Regions from separate parts of the Azospirillum terrae genome, predicted to be linked through region 2. Evidence: riboswitches for the same ligand, from Rfam matches in the RefSeq annotation. Region 2 holds a riboswitch; the other holds the start of a gene.
The links. A riboswitch is a leader RNA that binds a small molecule or an ion and turns the genes downstream of it on or off. The one in region 2 is predicted to bind manganese.

Region 1: linked by a shared signal. The riboswitch ahead of ACSVDD_RS28100 (sodium:calcium antiporter) and the one ahead of ACSVDD_RS26160 (manganese efflux pump MntP) in region 2 are both predicted to bind manganese.

The regions. Positions count from the first base shown of each region.
Region 1 covers NZ_JBPXMR010000021.1:5,691-13,512, forward strand. The annotation lists gene ACSVDD_RS28085 (ABC transporter permease) at 304-2,034, shown strand; gene ACSVDD_RS28090 (ABC transporter ATP-binding protein) at 2,049-3,359, shown strand; gene ACSVDD_RS28095 (MgtC/SapB family protein) at 3,754-4,461, shown strand; gene ACSVDD_RS28100 (sodium:calcium antiporter) at 4,493-5,491, opposite strand; yybP-ykoY riboswitch at 5,505-5,694, opposite strand; gene ACSVDD_RS28105 (transposase family protein) at 5,864-6,352, shown strand; gene ACSVDD_RS28110 (IS110 family RNA-guided transposase) at 6,432-7,508, shown strand; gene ACSVDD_RS28115 (HsdM family class I SAM-dependent methyltransferase) at 7,465-7,822, shown strand, end outside.
Region 2 covers NZ_JBPXMR010000016.1:29,965-37,786, forward strand. The annotation lists gene ACSVDD_RS26135 (CaiB/BaiF CoA transferase family protein) at 1-513, opposite strand, end outside; gene ACSVDD_RS26140 (hydroxymethylglutaryl-CoA lyase) at 534-1,475, opposite strand; gene ACSVDD_RS26145 (hypothetical protein) at 1,680-2,078, shown strand; gene ACSVDD_RS26150 (hypothetical protein) at 2,254-2,538, shown strand; gene dmeF (CDF family Co(II)/Ni(II) efflux transporter DmeF) at 2,600-3,559, opposite strand; gene ACSVDD_RS26160 (manganese efflux pump MntP) at 3,574-4,137, opposite strand; yybP-ykoY riboswitch at 4,223-4,329, opposite strand; gene ACSVDD_RS26165 (TIGR02444 family protein) at 4,377-4,853, opposite strand; gene ACSVDD_RS26170 (carbohydrate-binding domain-containing protein) at 5,006-7,822, shown strand, end outside.

The DNA.
Region 1 (7,822 bases), on a different contig from region 2:
CAGTAGTCGCTCCCGACACACCCCGGCCCCGACGCTGATCCCAGGCTGACCTTCTCCGCAAGGTCCACCGCGACCGGCGCCGAGCCGACCGCATTGCAGGTGGATCATGGTGATGCCAAACCTCACCGACCCGACCCATTCGCCCGCCCTGACCGCGCGTGCAGGCCGCACTGGCGTGCGTCGGCTCCCCGCGCGAAGTTGACCCTGCCGTCCTGCTCTGACACCTGACCGCCGCAATGCGGTGGATATCCTTTCTCACGCCAGGAGCGGCCCGGATGTGTCGGGCCGCGGGATGGAACGGTCATGGCCTGGACCCAGACAAGCATATCCGTGAAGGCGGCAGACGCCGCCCCCAACCGGTGGGACCTCGTGGCACTGCCGCTGGTTATCGGCGTTTTCGCCCTGGCCGTCGTCGGCGGGCACCAGATGGCGGCGCCGCTGGCGAGCATCGAGGCAGCCCTCGTCTCGCTCGACGCCTGGAACCTGCCGGAGTACGCGCTGCGCTCGACGCTGCGCATGCTGGCGGCGATGGTGGCCTCGCTGCTCTTCACCTTCACCTATGCCACGCTGGCGGCCAAGAGCCGCCGGGCGGAGATGGTGCTGATCCCGGTGCTGGACGTGCTCCAGTCGGTGCCGGTGCTCGGCTACATCTCCTTCACCGTAGTCTTCTTCCTGTCGCTGTTCCCGGGCAGCGTGCTGGGCGCCGAGTGCGCGGCGATCTTCGCTATCTTCACCAGCCAAGCCTGGAACATGGCATTCAGCTTCTACCAGTCGCTGCGCACTGTGCCGCGCGACCTCGACGAGGCGGCGACCAGCTTCCGCTTCTCCGGTTGGCAGCGGTTCTGGAAGCTGGAGGCGCCCTACGCCATGCCGGGGCTGGTGTGGAACATGATGATGTCGATGTCTGGCGGCTGGTTCTTCGTGGTGGCTTCCGAGGCGATCACCGTGGGCGACCAGACTGTCACGCTGCCCGGCGTCGGCTCCTACTTGGCCGAGGCTATCGCGCAGAAGGACCTCGGCGCCGTCGGCTGGGCGGTGCTGACGATGCTGGCGGTCATCCTCGTCTACGACCAAGTCCTGTTCCGCCCGCTGGTCGCCTGGGCCGACAAGTTCCGCTTCGAGCAGACCGGCGCCCAGGAGATGCCGGAGTCCTGGGTGCTGAACCTGTTCCAGCGCACCCGCTTCTTCCGGGCGCTGTTCGCGCCGGTCGATGCGGTGCTCGGCACGGTGGCTTGGCTGCGTCTGCCGCTGTTCCCCTCCATGGGGCGCCGGATCGCCGGACCGCCCACCGCCGCGCTCGACATGGCGTGGTACGCGGTCATCGCTGCGGCGGCGCTCTACCTGGGCTGGACCCTGGTGGCGTTCATCGCCAGCGGGGTCAACTGGGGAGATGTCGCCACCGTGCTGGCGCTCGGACTGGCGACGTTGCTGCGCGTCGTCGTGTTGATCGCTGTCGCCACCCTGGTGTGGGTGCCGCTCGGCGTGCTGATCGGGCTGCGGCCGCGGCTGGCCGAGAAGGTCCAGCCGGTGGCGCAGTTCCTGGCGGCGTTCCCGGCCAACCTGCTGTTCCCGGTCGCCGTCGTCACCATCGTGCACTTCGGCCTCAATCCGGACGTCTGGCTCAGCCCGCTGATGATCCTTGGCACGCAGTGGTACATCCTGTTCAACGTCGTCGCCGGGGCCACCGCGTTCCCCAACGACCTGAAAGAGGCGGCGGCCACCTTCCGGATTCGCGGCTGGCAGTGGTGGCGTGACGTCATGCTGCCCGGCGTCTTCCCCTATTACGTGACCGGCGCGGTGACCGCGTCGGGTGGCTCGTGGAACGCCAGCATCGTCGCCGAGGCGGTGAGTTGGGGCGACACCCAGGTCACCGCGCACGGCCTGGGCAGCTACATCGCTCAGGCTACCGCCGCCGGGGACTACCCGCGCATCGTGCTCGGCATCGCCGTGATGTCGATGTTCGTCATCCTCTTCAACCGCTTGCTCTGGCGTCGGCTGTACGGCTACGCCGAGCGCCGCCTGCGCCTTGCCTGATGGAGGTTTCTGCCATGCTGCAAACCTTGACCAAGACCCTCTTCGAACTGCGCAGCGTCCGTCAGGCGTACCCGAAGCCGTCCGGCCAGGAGTATGTCGTGCTCGACGATGTCGACCTGACGCTGCGCGACGGTGAGATCGTCGGGCTGCTCGGCCGCTCCGGCTCGGGCAAGTCCACGTTGCTGCGCATTGTCGCCGGACTGGCGCGACCGACCGCCGGGCATGTCCTGCACCATGACGAGCCGGTCGTCGGGCCGACCGATGGTGTCGCGATGGTGTTCCAGACCTTCGCCCTGTTCCCCTGGCTGACCGTCGAGGAGAACGTGCTGGCCGGGCTGAAGGCGTTGGGCGTGCCGAAGAAGGAGGCGGCGGAGCGCGCCGAGCAGGCCATCGACCTGATCGGCCTGTCCGGTTTCGAGAGTGCCTACCCGAAGGAACTGTCGGGCGGCATGCGCCAGCGCGTCGGCTTCGCCCGCGCGCTGGTGGTGCAGCCCGAGATCCTGCTGATGGACGAACCGTTCTCGGCACTCGACGTGCTGACGGCGGAGACCCTGCGCACCGACCTGCTCGACCTCTGGATGGAGCGCAAGCTGCCGATCCGGTCGATCTTGATGGTGACGCACAACATCGAGGAGGCGGTGCTGATGTGCGACCGCATCCTGGTGTTCTCCTCCAACCCCGGCCGGGTGGCGGCGGAGATCCGCGTGGACATCCCCCACCCGCGCAACCGCTTGGCCCAGGAGTTCCGCGACCTGGTGGACGACATTTACGGGCGGATGACCGCGCGCAAGCCGCTAGCCGCGCCGGAGGCGCCTGCTGCGCGCCTGCGCCCGGTCTACGCGGAGCCGCTCCAGCACGTCTCGACCAACCTGCTGTCCGGTCTCCTGGAGACGTTGGCCTCCCCGGCGTACCACGGCAAGGCGGACATGCCGCATTTGGCGGCGACGCTTCAGCACGAGATCGACGACCTGTTCCCGATCGCCGAGACGCTCCAGATGCTCGGCTTCGCCGAAGTGGCGGAGGGCGACATCCGGCTGACCGAGCCCGGTCACCTGTTCGCCGAGGCCGGGCTGGAGGACCGCAAGAAGCTGTTCGCCGAACACTTGGTCAACTTCGTGCCGCTCGCCGCGCACATCCACGCGACCCTGTCTGAGCGTCCTGACCACCGCGCCCCCTACGCGCAGTTCGCCCGTGAACTGGAAGAGTTCATGAGCGAAGACTACACCGAAGAGTCGTTGAAGGCGGTGACCAGTTGGGCACGCTACGCCGAGTTGTTCACCTACGACGGCGAGACGGAGTCGTTCTGCATCGAGGAGGCCGAGTAGGCGGCGGGAGCGGACGATGGCGGCACGGTGCATCCCGGCCGCCTCCATCGCGCTCCCGGGTGCCGTGTCGTGTCCGCTCCGGTCGGTATTGCCATGAACCCTCGTCTTTCCGTTGCCCGCTTGTTCTTGGCGTCGGCGCGGCGGCTGCGTCGCCTCGCAACGCATCTTGCGGAACAGGGCTGGGTCGGTGAACCGTGGCTTCGCCGGTTCGGCGCGCTGGCTAAGCTCCTCGGCCACGCGGGCCTCCGGCTTGCCGGTGTTCCGCTGCACGGGGCCGTCGAGGCATCGTTGCCTCGCCTTGCGAATCGTCCACCACTGGCTCGCCTGACGGCGCCCCCGATGAGGACCTTCCGGTGCACCGAACCGATTTCCACGACGGACTGCGACAGACCCGATGACCGCATTGACCCTTGAGGCCACCGCCAACACCTTCGTCGCCTTCGCCACCGCCTTCGTCCTCGGCACCCTGATCGGCTTCGAGCGGCAGTATCGCCAGCGCACGGCCGGTCTGCGCACCAACGTTCTCGTCGCCGTCGGCGCCGCCGCTTTCGCCGACATCGGCATGCGGCTGCTCGGCGCTGAGGGCGGCACAAGGATTGTCGCCTACGTGGTGTCCGGCATCGGCTTTCTGGGCGCCGGTGTGATCATGAAGGAGGGCACCAACGTCCGCGGCCTCAACACGGCGGCCACCCTCTGGTGTTCGGCCGCGGTCGGCGCCTGCTCCGGATGCGGGCTGCTCCTGGAAGCCGTCATGCTCACCGGCTTCGTGCTGGCGGGCAACACGCTGCTCCGGCCGGTGGTCAACTACATCAACCGCCTGCCGATCGACGAGAAGGTGACCGAGGCCCTTTACCGCGTCCACGTCATCAGTGCCCCGGAGGATGTATCCGGTGTGCGCGACGCGCTCTCCGACGTTCTTGAGCGCGCCGACTACCCGATTCGCGAGATCGATGTGGTTTCCGAGACCGAGGAGCAGGTGGAGTTGGCCGCCACGCTGGTGCCGACGACGGCCGACCCGAAGGAACTCGACGACGCCGTGTCCGCTCTCGAGCGCAGCGCTGGCGTCAGGAGCGCCACATGGACGGTCAGCACCACGACGTGATCCGACCGCACGCTTGCACTGAGTTTCACGGCTATCGCGCGGCGGCCAGTATTCCGGCGAACACCAGATACAGCCAGCCGACCTGGGTCAACTTCCCGCCGCTGACCAGCCCGGAACGGAATGCCAGCATCAGCGACGCCACGGCTACGGCTGTGAAGCCCGCCGCCAGGAAGAGCGGGGTGTCCAGCAGCCAGGGCGTGAAGAACAGGCCGAAGGCGGTCGGCACGGTGGCCTGGATCATCATCGCCCCGGAGATGTTGGCCAGCGCCAGCCGCTCCTTGCCCTGACGGACCCAGATGATGGCGTTCATCGTCTCCGGCAGTTCCGTCGCCAACGGGCTGAGCAGCAGAGCCGTGACCTGCGGCGGCAACCCGAGCGCCGGGGCAAGGTCGCCGATCTGCCCGACGAACAGCTGGGAGGCCGCGAAGATCACCAGCAGCGCAACACCGGTCTGCGCCAGGGCCCAACCCAGGGCGGGATCCGCCTCGGAGGGACGAATCCTCAGAGGCTCCAGTTCGCCCTCTTCACCGTCTCCGTCCTCGCAACGCACCTCCTTCCAGATGTACACGGCGTAGGTCGCCAGGAAGGCAATGCCGAGCCACGGCTTGACGGCGAAGACGATGGCGCCGAGCGCGATCTTCACGATGAAGATGCCGAGGAACCACATCTGGTCGCGGCTCAGCCGGAGCCCGTCCACCTGCACCAGCGTGTTGGCGCGCCCGATCCGGCGGCGGTTGGCGAGCAGCGACATCCCTACCACCGCGTAGGCCAGCGTGCTGAGCGCCAGCGGGCCACCCAGGGCGGCGCCGACGCCGATGTCCTTGTGCGCGGCACCGTCGCCGAAGGCGACCGCGACCAGGGGCACCACGCTTTCCGGCAGCGCCGTTCCCAGCGCAGCGAGCACCGTGCCGGTGGCCGTCTGGCTCAGGCCCAGCTTGCGGCCGACCCATTCGATGCCGTTCACGAATGTCTCGCAGGCGGCATAGATGAGTGCTGCGGAGGCGAGCAAGAGGACGATGGTCAGGAGCATGGGGACCTCAAGCGGGCGGCCGGACGCGGACACACACCAACGCGGCACCCCGCCCGGCCGGACGGATGCAGCGTCAGCGGTCTCGCTGGATGGCCGGTCGGCCGCCGCGTGCGCCATGGGCCGCAAGCCCAAGTCTGTTGACGCGCGCCCCTCTCGGAACGGAGGGTGGCTACTCCCCAATGACGGGCGCCTAATAGCTGATGCGTGCTCCGACGTCAACGCATGAACATGTGTTCATATTGCAACACCTTGCCGCAGCGGTATCACTGGAGCGGTTCTGCGTGTGTGTTTCGGCGTGCAACGCTGGCTCTGACGCAGTTTTGGTGATGCTGGGAGGCAGCAAGCGTTGGTTTCCTGAAAGGGATCAACGCCATGCCCCAGACACTCCGACCGGCGGCGCTGGTGCCGCGTGGTTTCGTCATGGAACGGGTCGTCGATGACGCCGCCTGGACGCGGATCACCGTACGGCCAGCAAGCTCGAGCAGCCGGTGCCCGGGATGCGGTACCCCTTCAAGCCGGGTGCACAGTCGCTATTGCCGACACCTTGCCGATCTTCCTCTCGCGGGCCACCCGGTCGAACTGGTGGTCCTGGCCCGGCGCTTCCACTGCGACGCTGTGCTGTGCGGCCGGCGCATCTTCACCGAACGCTTTGCCCCGGAGGTCCTGGCGCCCTGGGCACGGCGGACTGCCCGGCTCGAGCACATCGTCTATCATCTGGGCCTCGCCCTGGGCGGGCGCCCCGCGGCCCGGCTCGCCCGCCGCCTGATGCTGCCGATCGGCAACGACACCCTGCTGCGGGTGGTGCGCCGCCACGGCAGTCCACGCTTCGTCCCGCCAACGGTGGTCGGGGTCGATGATTGATGGGATGGACGGCCCCCGTTTCCGGCATCGCCGTGCCACATGAAGGGTGTTGACGTCCTTCAGCAAGGAGACCGCCCAGATGCATGCTACGACCATCGGCCTCGACTTGGCAAAGTCACTCTTCCAGGTTCATGGCGTCGACGCCCATGGAAAGGTGGTGGTGACCAAACGTCTGCACCGAGACGCGGTGCTCGGCTTCTTCGCCACCCTGCCGCCGTGCGTGGTCGGCATGGAGGCGTGTGCCACCGCGCACCATTGGGCGCGGCAAATCGCCAGGTTCGGCCACACCGTCCGCCTGATGCCGCCGCAGTATGTGAAGCCCTACGTCAAGCGCCACAAGAACGATCAGGCCGACGCCGAGGCGATCTGTGAAGCCGTGCAGCGCCCGAACATGCGCTTCGTGCCGGTCAAAACCGAGGAGCAGCAGAGCACCTTGGTCATTCACCGCGCGCGGGGAACGCTGGTCCACCAGAAGACCCAACTGATCAACGCCCTGCGCGGACATCTGGCGGAGTTCGGCATCGTCGCGCCCAAGGGTGTGTGCAAGGTTGTGGAGCTGACGGCGCGACTGGCGGATTCCGGCGAGGAGCAGCTGCCGGAGATGGCCAGGGCTCTGCTCCAGGTACTGGTCGATCAGCTCCGCGACACCGAGCGCCGGATTGCCGACCTCGACACTCGCCTGCGGGAACAGGCCAAGCAGAACGAGGCCTGCCGGCGCCTGATGACGATCCCTGGTGTCGGACCGATCACCGCCACCGCGCTGGTGGCGACAATCGGCGACGGGAAGGCGTTTGCGTCTGGCCGGCACCTGGCAGCGTGGCTCGGTCTGGTCCCGCGCCAACATTCCAGCGGCGGCAAGGAACGCCCGGGCGGGGTCTCCAAGGCCGGCGACGGCTATCTGCGCTGCATGCTGGTCAATGGAGCGCGCGCGGTGGTGCGCTGGTGGCGCAGCAACTCGCCCTGGCTCGCCTCGCTGCTGGAGCGGCGGCCGGTGAACGTCGCTGTCGTCGCCCTGGCCAACAAGACGGCGCGCATCGTCTGGGCGGTGCTGACGCGCGGGGAAACCTATCGGCGGCCGACACCGACATCGACGCAAGCATTTCGATCGGATCATCACCAACCCGCCCTTCTCGCTTCCCTGGGGCAACACGGATAGGAAGGCCGACGGCAACCCAGCCTGGGAACCCAAGTTCCCGGAGCGCTTCCGCTACGGTCAGGTGCCGCTGGGCGCCAAGAAGGCCGACCTGATGTTCCTTCAGCACATGCTGGCGGTGACCCGCGACAACGGCGTGGTCGCCACCGTCATGCCGCACGGCGTGCTGTTCCGGGGCGAGGAAAAGGCCATCCGCGCCGGGAACATTGACGAGGATTTGCTGGAAGCGGTGATCGGCGTCGGGCCGCAGCTGTTTTATGGCACCGGCATCCCCGGCTGCGTCCTGGTGCTGCGTCAGCGGGTTCTGTTGCAAAGTC
Region 2 (7,822 bases):
CAGCGGCCGGCCCGGCGGGCCGGTCATGTAGGCGAGGCCGCCCATCATCTGCACCACCTCGTCCAGCGCCGTGCGGTTCTCGTACGGGCCGGGCAGGAAGCCCTTCATCGAGCAGTAGACGAGCCGCGGGTTGAGCGCCGACAGCGCCTCCCAGCCCAGCCCCATCTTCTCCATCGAGCCCTGCCGCAGGTTTTCGACCAGCACGTCCGAACTCTCGGCGAGGCGGCGCACCACCGCGGTGCCCTCCGGCGCGGTCAGATCGACGGTGATGGAGCGCTTGTTGCGGTTGTAGGTGGAGAAGAATCCGGCGCCCGAGCCGGTCAGCCTGCGCGTCTTGTCGCCGCCGGGCAGCGGCTCGACCTTGATCACGTCGGCGCCCAGATCGGCTAGGACGAGGCCGCAGGTCGGCCCCATCACCATGTGGTCCAGCTCCAGCACGCGGATGCCGGCCAGCGGTCCGGGAGCGGTATTCGCTAAAGGTACGTCGGAGGTGTCGGAAGCGGGACTGTGCATGACCGGGATGTCCGAAAGGGTCAGAGGGCGGATGCCGACGCCGGGCGGAAGCCCTTCGGCACGCGAGCGTGGTGGAGGTGGCCGACGAAGCGCTCGCCGGGAAGCGCCGCCTCGATGAGGCGCCGCGCCTCGATGAGCCGGTCGAGGTCGATGCCGGTCCGCAGGCCCATGGCCTCCAGCATGTAGACGAGGTCCTCGGTGACGATGTTGCCGAGCGCCCCCGGCGCGAACGGGCAGCCGCCCAGGCCGCCCAGCGCCGCGTCGAAGGCGCGGATGCCGGAATCCAGCCCGGCCAGCACGTTGGCGAGTCCCAGGCCGCGGGTGTCGTGCAGGTGCAGCGCGGTCAGCGTGTCGCCGATCTCCGCGCGCACCGCCGCGACGACGCGGCGGACCTGGGCGGGGTGGGCGGCGCCGGTGGTGTCGGCGAGGCTGACGTCGTCGGCGCCGGCCTCGGCCAGCGCCGACGCCAGACGGCACACCGCGCGCTCGTCCACAGCGCCCTCGTACACGCAGCCGAACACCGTGGACAGGCCGGCGGACAGGAACGGCCGGCGCTCCGCCGACAGCGTGCGGCAGAAGGCGACGATGCGCGCGAACTCGGCCAACTGGTCGTCGGGCGTGCGCCGCACGTTGGCGAGGCTGTGGCTGACACTGGCCGACAAGGTGAAGGTGATCTTATGGACGCCGGTGGCCACCGCGTTCTCGGCGCCCCGCAGGTTGGGGACCAGCGCCGCCACGGTCAGGCCGGGCACGGCCAGAGCGTGCACCACGACCTCCGCGGCATCGGTGAACTGCGGCACCACGCTCGCCGGGACGAAGGAGCACACCTCGATCTCCCGCACGCCGGCCGCCGCTTCGGCAGTGATCCACGCGTTCTTGGTGGCGGTCGGCACGAACGGCTTCAGTCCTTGCAGGCCGTCGCGTGGACCGACCTCGCTTATCTCCACGTCCACAGGCGCCATTGCTTAGACCTCAACAGAATTGCATACTGGAGTATTATGCATACCGGCGTATTTACCTTACGCCTTTCGACGTAGTTTGTAGGACAGTGGGTCAAAAGGTGTCAATGCGACCTAGTTTTTGACCTTTAAGACGATTTTTTAATTAGTTCGCGGTGATGAACAGAGACGAGAGGCGCCACTCGGCAGAAAACAGGGGATTTCATCATGGACGACGAGACGAAGACCCCGGCCGGCGCGGACGCCAGTTCGGACGCCCTGGCCGAGGCGGACCTGTCCGGTGCCAGCATCGAAGCGTTGGTCGTGCGTTTGCAGGTGGCCCGGCGCAACGCCGCGCTGGCACGGGCGCGGGCCGATTACCAGGACGCCACCAACAACCACCGCGAGGCCGTGCATTACGAACGCTTGGTCGCCGCCAACGAGAAGATGCCCCAGGCCGAGCGCAAGGCGATCGTCGAGTCCTCGCCCGACGTCCTGAAAGGCCGGCAGCAGAGCATCGTCCACGCCAAGGAAGCGGCGCTGTGGACGGCCGAGGCCGAAGCGCTGCGGCTTTACATCCTGGCGCGTTCCCGCACGATGCCGGCCGGCGAGACCGAGGCGCTCTGATCGCAACGCCGGTGTGGAGGTGAACTCACAGACGCGGAGTACCTGACGAAAGGCAGTCCGCGGCAAGCGACGCCTTCTCCGTACTATCTAGCCACAAAGTGTAATGTGGCGGAGCAACAACAGCGTGCAGATTTACCACCTTGTTAACTAAGTCCCTATTTACGAGGGCGCCCCTTTGCGCAATTCTCGTCTGATCGTCATTGGCTTCAACAATCGCGAGCGGGAGGGCGCCCTCATGGCGCAAGAGGAAGAGTATGCCCTGAGCCGGTACATCAAGGCACTTCCGCCTGACCTTTGGCTTCTGGCCAGAGCGGCGTTCGAGGAGCTGTCCAACAACCCCTTCATTCCCATCCTGGATAAGGACGAGATCGCCAAGCTCATCTGCTCCCCCGGATTCCAAAGCTATCTCGAGGGTGAACTGAAACTCCGAACGCAGTCCCTGACGTACCGCTGCGCTTGACCGCTTCCGGCCGCCGGGCGTTTCGCCCGGCGGGTCTTGTCCAGTGGGTCTTGTCCAGTGATCAGGGGCAGCAGCGGTGGACTTCGATGCTGAGGTGGCGGATCGCCAGCTCCGCCGGAATCCGGGCGCGGTAGTCCTCTGGCGGCAGCGGGGCGTGGGTTACGAGGCTGATCACCGCGGCGTAGGCGCCCGGCCCGATGGACCAGACGTGCAGGTCGGCGATGCGGTCGTCCCCGCGCTCCAACGCCGCACGGATGCCGTCGCTCACGGCATCCGGCGCCTGCCGGTCGAGCAGCACCTGTGCGGTCTTGCCCAGCAGGCCGCGCGACCAGTTCCCCACCAGCACGGCGCCCACCAGGCCCATCACCGGATCGAGCCAGGACGCTCCCAAGTATTTGGCGCCCAGCAGCGCCACGATGGCGAGCACCGACGTCAGCGCGTCGGTCAGGACGTGCAGATAGGCCGAGCGCAGCGTGTGGTCCTCGTGCCCATGGCCGTGATGCTCATGGTGCTCGTGAGGGTCGTGGTGATCCTCGTGCCCGTGCTCATGATGATGGCCATGCCCGTGGCCGCCCAGGATGACGACGCAGACGGCGTTCACCACAAGGCCGACGACGGCGACGAGGATGGCCATGTCATAGGCGATGGCGCCGGGATCCACGAGGCGGACCGCGCTTTCCCACGCCATGCCAAGGGCCACCACGACCAGCAGCAGCGCGCCGGTGAAGCCGCCCAGCGCGTTGACCTTGCCGGTGCCGAAGCTGTAGCGCGCGTCACGGGCGTGGCGGCGGGCGTAGATGTAGGCGAACGCCGCGATGCTCAGCGCCAGCACATGCGACGCCATGTGCACGCCATCGGCGAGCAGCGCCATGGAGCCGGTCCACAGCCCGGCCGCGACCTCCACCACCATGGTGACGGCGGTCACCGCGACGACGATCAGCGTGCGCCGCTCGGCGGCGGTCGGCTCGTCCAGGCCGAAGGCGTGGTCGTGCTTCCAATGGTCCAGCGAGTGGGTGTGCATGCGACGGCCCCGGCTCAGAGAAGAGTGTGTTCGACGAGGATCTTGGCGCCGATGGCGATAAGGCCAAGGCCGCCCAGCAATTCCGCGCGGCGGCCGAGCAGCGGCCCGGCGGCCCGCCCCAGCAGCACGCCGCCGAAGCCCATCAGGAAGGTGACGAACCCGACCAGCGTCGCCGTGGCGGCGATGTCCACGTCGGCCATCGCCAGCCCGACGCCGACGGCGCTGGCGTCGATGCTGGTGGCGACCGCCATGGTGAGCAGCGCGAGCCAGCCCGACCGCTTGGCCGCCGCATCGTCGTCGGCCTCGCCGCCCAGCGCGTTGCGGATCATCGAGCCGCCGATGAGCAGCAGCAGGCCGAAGGCGATCCAATGATCGATGGCCTGGACGAACCCGGCGAAGGACATGCCCAGCGCCCAGCCGAGCAGCGCCATGGACAGTTGGCAGACGCCGAAGGTGATGCCGACGCGCAGCGCCTCCGGAACACAGGGGCGCTTATGAACGGCGCCGCAGCCGAGGGCGGCGGCGAAGCTGTCCATGGACAGGCTGACAGCAAGAGCGAGGGAGGTCACACCGACCAATGGGAATCTCCGGGGCCAAGCGATACACGACAGCGCACCCGCACCCGGTTGGCCTTCGGGTGGCGGTCACGCCATCGGTCTCGCCGAGCTGCCGGACAGGGTCCGGTCTGCCGCACGCACCACGGGGAAAACCCCGAGTCTGTTGGCGCGCGCCCCTCTCCAGGAGGGTGGCTACTCCCCAATGATCGGCTGGAGGGTAAAACGCCCCGCCGCCCCGGTCAATCTATATGAACAGCTGTTCAATCATCCCCTGCGGAAGGATGCCGCGCGGCGTCCAGCAGGAGTGCCACCGCCGTGTCGTCCTCCGTCAGCATGCGAAGGTTCGCCTCCGCCGCGGCCCAGTCGGCTGAGCCCGGCCGCAGGCCGGACATCCGGCAGAGCCGCACCTGCTCCAGGCGTTCGGACTCCAGTTCGGCGTCCTTGACCGTCTGCCGGAACGCCTCGGCGCCCGCCATCCCTTTGAGGTGCCGGCGCACGCCACGCAACGGCGCCACCACGTTCCGCTGCCACGCCGCGGCGTCGGCGGACAGCCGCTCCAGCTCGGCGGCGGACAGGCGAACACCGCAGACCGCCCCCACCCATAGGGCGAACAGCAGCAGGTTCACGTCGGCGCCCAGCCGGTCCTGAAGGTCCAGGCACACGGCATCCACCCCCGGCCGGCCGTAGACGGCCAGTGAGAAGCGCCACAGCGAGTCGTCCGGGGTATGCGCCGTCATGAAGGGCAAGTGTGTCGGGCGGCGCCTCCGGTCAATCCCTCCGAGGCCCCGGTTTGCCCCGCATAGGTCACAGAGGCAGCGGCGATCTCGCACAAATGTCCGATTCCTTCGCCCATTCTCGCGGGCGTTGAAAACCACAAAGGAACGGACCGATGGCAACCACCACCACCGGCCTCGTCGACGCCAGGATCGTCGTGAACGCCTATGGAATGCCCGCCGGCGGTGTCTGGCCGCACTTCCGCCTGCTGATCGACGGCGTGGGCGCCGGCCAGGCCACGGTGAGTGCCGCCAACCCGGCCGCCTACAGTTTCACCGCTCCGGTGGCCGCCGGTCAGGCCCACACCGTGCAGGTCTATTACGACAACGACGCCTCCATCAACGGTGAGGACCGCAACCTCGGCATCAAGTCGGTGGTGGTGAACGGCAACACGCTGAGCCCGACACAGGCCGTGTACGACCGCTACGCCCTGGACGGCCAGGACACCGTCGCCGGCCAGGAGGGCATGTGGTGGCAGGGCGCGCTGAACTTCAGCACGCCCGCGGCCTATTACCCCGCTACCGCCGCCACCACACCGACACCCACCGCCGGCTCCTCGACCATCGTGGTGAACGCTTCGGGCACCCCGGCGGGCGGTGTCGGCGCGCACTTCAACCTGCTGATCGACGGCCAGAAGATCGGCGAGGGCATGACCACGACCACCGCCAAGGACTTCGCCTTCACCTCGGCCGTGGCGCTGGACGCCGCGCACAAGGTGCAGGTCCAGTACGACAACGACGCCTACATCAACGGACAGGACCGCAGCCTGCTGGTCAACGCAGTGACCATCAACGGCAAGGCGGTGGCCCCCACCGACCCCATCGTCACCTACGATAAGGGCGCGCTGGACGGCAAGGACGTCGTCGCCGGCCAGTCCGGCCTGTGGTGGAACGGCACGCTGGTGGTCGCCGCCGACAAGTCCTATTTCCCGTCCGCCGGCACGCCGGCGCCGACTCCCACCCCGACCACCGGTGCCTCGACCATCACCGTCAACGCGCTGGGCAATCCGGCGGCGGGCGTCAACGCGCACTTCAACGTGCTGGTGGACGGCATGAAAATCGGCGAGGGCACGGCGGCCACCACGGCGAAGGACTTCGCCTTCACCAGCGACGCCGCCACCGGCGTCGGCCACAAGGTGCAGGTGCAATACGACAACGACGCGTATATCAACGGCCAGGATCGCAGCCTGGTCGTCAACAAGATCACCGTGAACGGTCACGGCTACGCGCCGACCGACCCGGCGGTCACCTACGACAAGGGCGCGCTGGACGGCAAGGACGTGGTCGCCGGCCAATCAGGCATGTGGTGGAACGGCACGCTGGTGGTGAACGCGCCGGCCGGCGACTTCCCCGCCACGACAACCCCCCCAACCACCACGCCGCCCACCGGCCCAGCCTTCTATGTCGCGACCAACGGTAAGGACAGTTGGTCCGGCAAGCTGGCGGCGCCCAACGCCGACGGCACCGACGGCCCGTTCGCCACGCTCCAGGCGGCGCAGCAGGCGATGCGCAACAGCACCACCGACGTCACCTACGTGCGTGGTGGCGACTATTACATGAAGGACCAGATCTGGCTGGACAGCCAGGACTCCGGCGTCCGCTTCTCCGCCTACGGTGCTGAGAAGCCGGTGTTTCACGGCGGCACGCTGGTCGACACCTGGGTGTCGCGCGGCAACGGCTTGTGGAGCGCGCAGTTGCCGGCTGGCGCCAAGCCGGTGCTCGACCTGTCCATGGACGGCGAGCGGCAGACCGTCGCCCGCACCCCCAACGCCGACCCGACGCACCCCATCGACGGCGGCTGGCTGATCGCCTCCAAGAGCGCCACGGGCACCGATCCGACGACGCAGATCACCTTCAAGCCCGGCGACATCCCGACCACCACCAGCGCCAGCGGCCTGATGGTCAGCGCCTTCGGCCAGCACGGCTACGACGATGTGCTGGTCCCGGTGAAGAGCATCGACTTCACCAAGAACGTCATCACGCTGGCGCAGGGCACCTGGGACGGCTTCGGCGAGGGCAGCCGCTATTACCTGTACAATTCCAAGGACCAGCTCGACGCCAACAAGGAGTGGTTCTACGACGCGGGCTCCAACCAGATCCTGTTCCGCCCCGAAGGCGGCACGCCGGTCGGCCACAAGATCGTGGCCTCGCAGTTGAACGTGCTGTTCGGCATGGGCGGGGCGAAGAACGTCACCATCGACGGCCTGACCCTGGCGGACGGCGGCCCGAACGGCCACGGCGTCTACGCCCAGGGCGCCGATGGCCTGACCTTCACCAACAACGTCGTGAAGAACACCGGCTACGGCATCACCGTGCAGACCAGCCCCAACGCCAAGGTGACCGGCAACAGCTTCGACCACACCGGGCTGGAAGCGGTGTTCGTCAAGATGGGGTCCAACTTCGCCGACGTGTCGAACAACAAGGTCGAATACGCCGGGTCGGTGGACCACGGCAGCGACGGCATCTGGATCAACGGCAGCTCCGACGTGAAGGTCTCCCACAACCTCGTCGAGCACACCGCCGGCAAGGCGATCGCCGTGGGCTCGGTGCAGACCACGGGTGACGAGACCTACCGGGCGACGGTGACCTACAACAAAGTCGTGGACTCCAACCGCGAGACCAGCGACGGTGGCGGCATCTACCTGATCAACCGCCAGCAGAGCGCCACCGGCGATCTGGTCGCCTACAACGACGTGTCCGGCACCTCGGCGTTCGGCAACGTGAAATGGGACGGTTCGGTCTCGCCGACGTGGCTCGACCCGAAGCAGCTGGTCAGTTGGGGCGTCTACTTGGACGACTGGACCAGCGGCGCCACGGTGAAGGGCAATTACGTGCACGGCAACCTGGGCGGCGTCTTTCTGCACGGCGGTTGGAACAACCAGGTGTCCAACAACATCATCGCCGGCAACGAGGGCCGCGAGATCGGCTTGCAG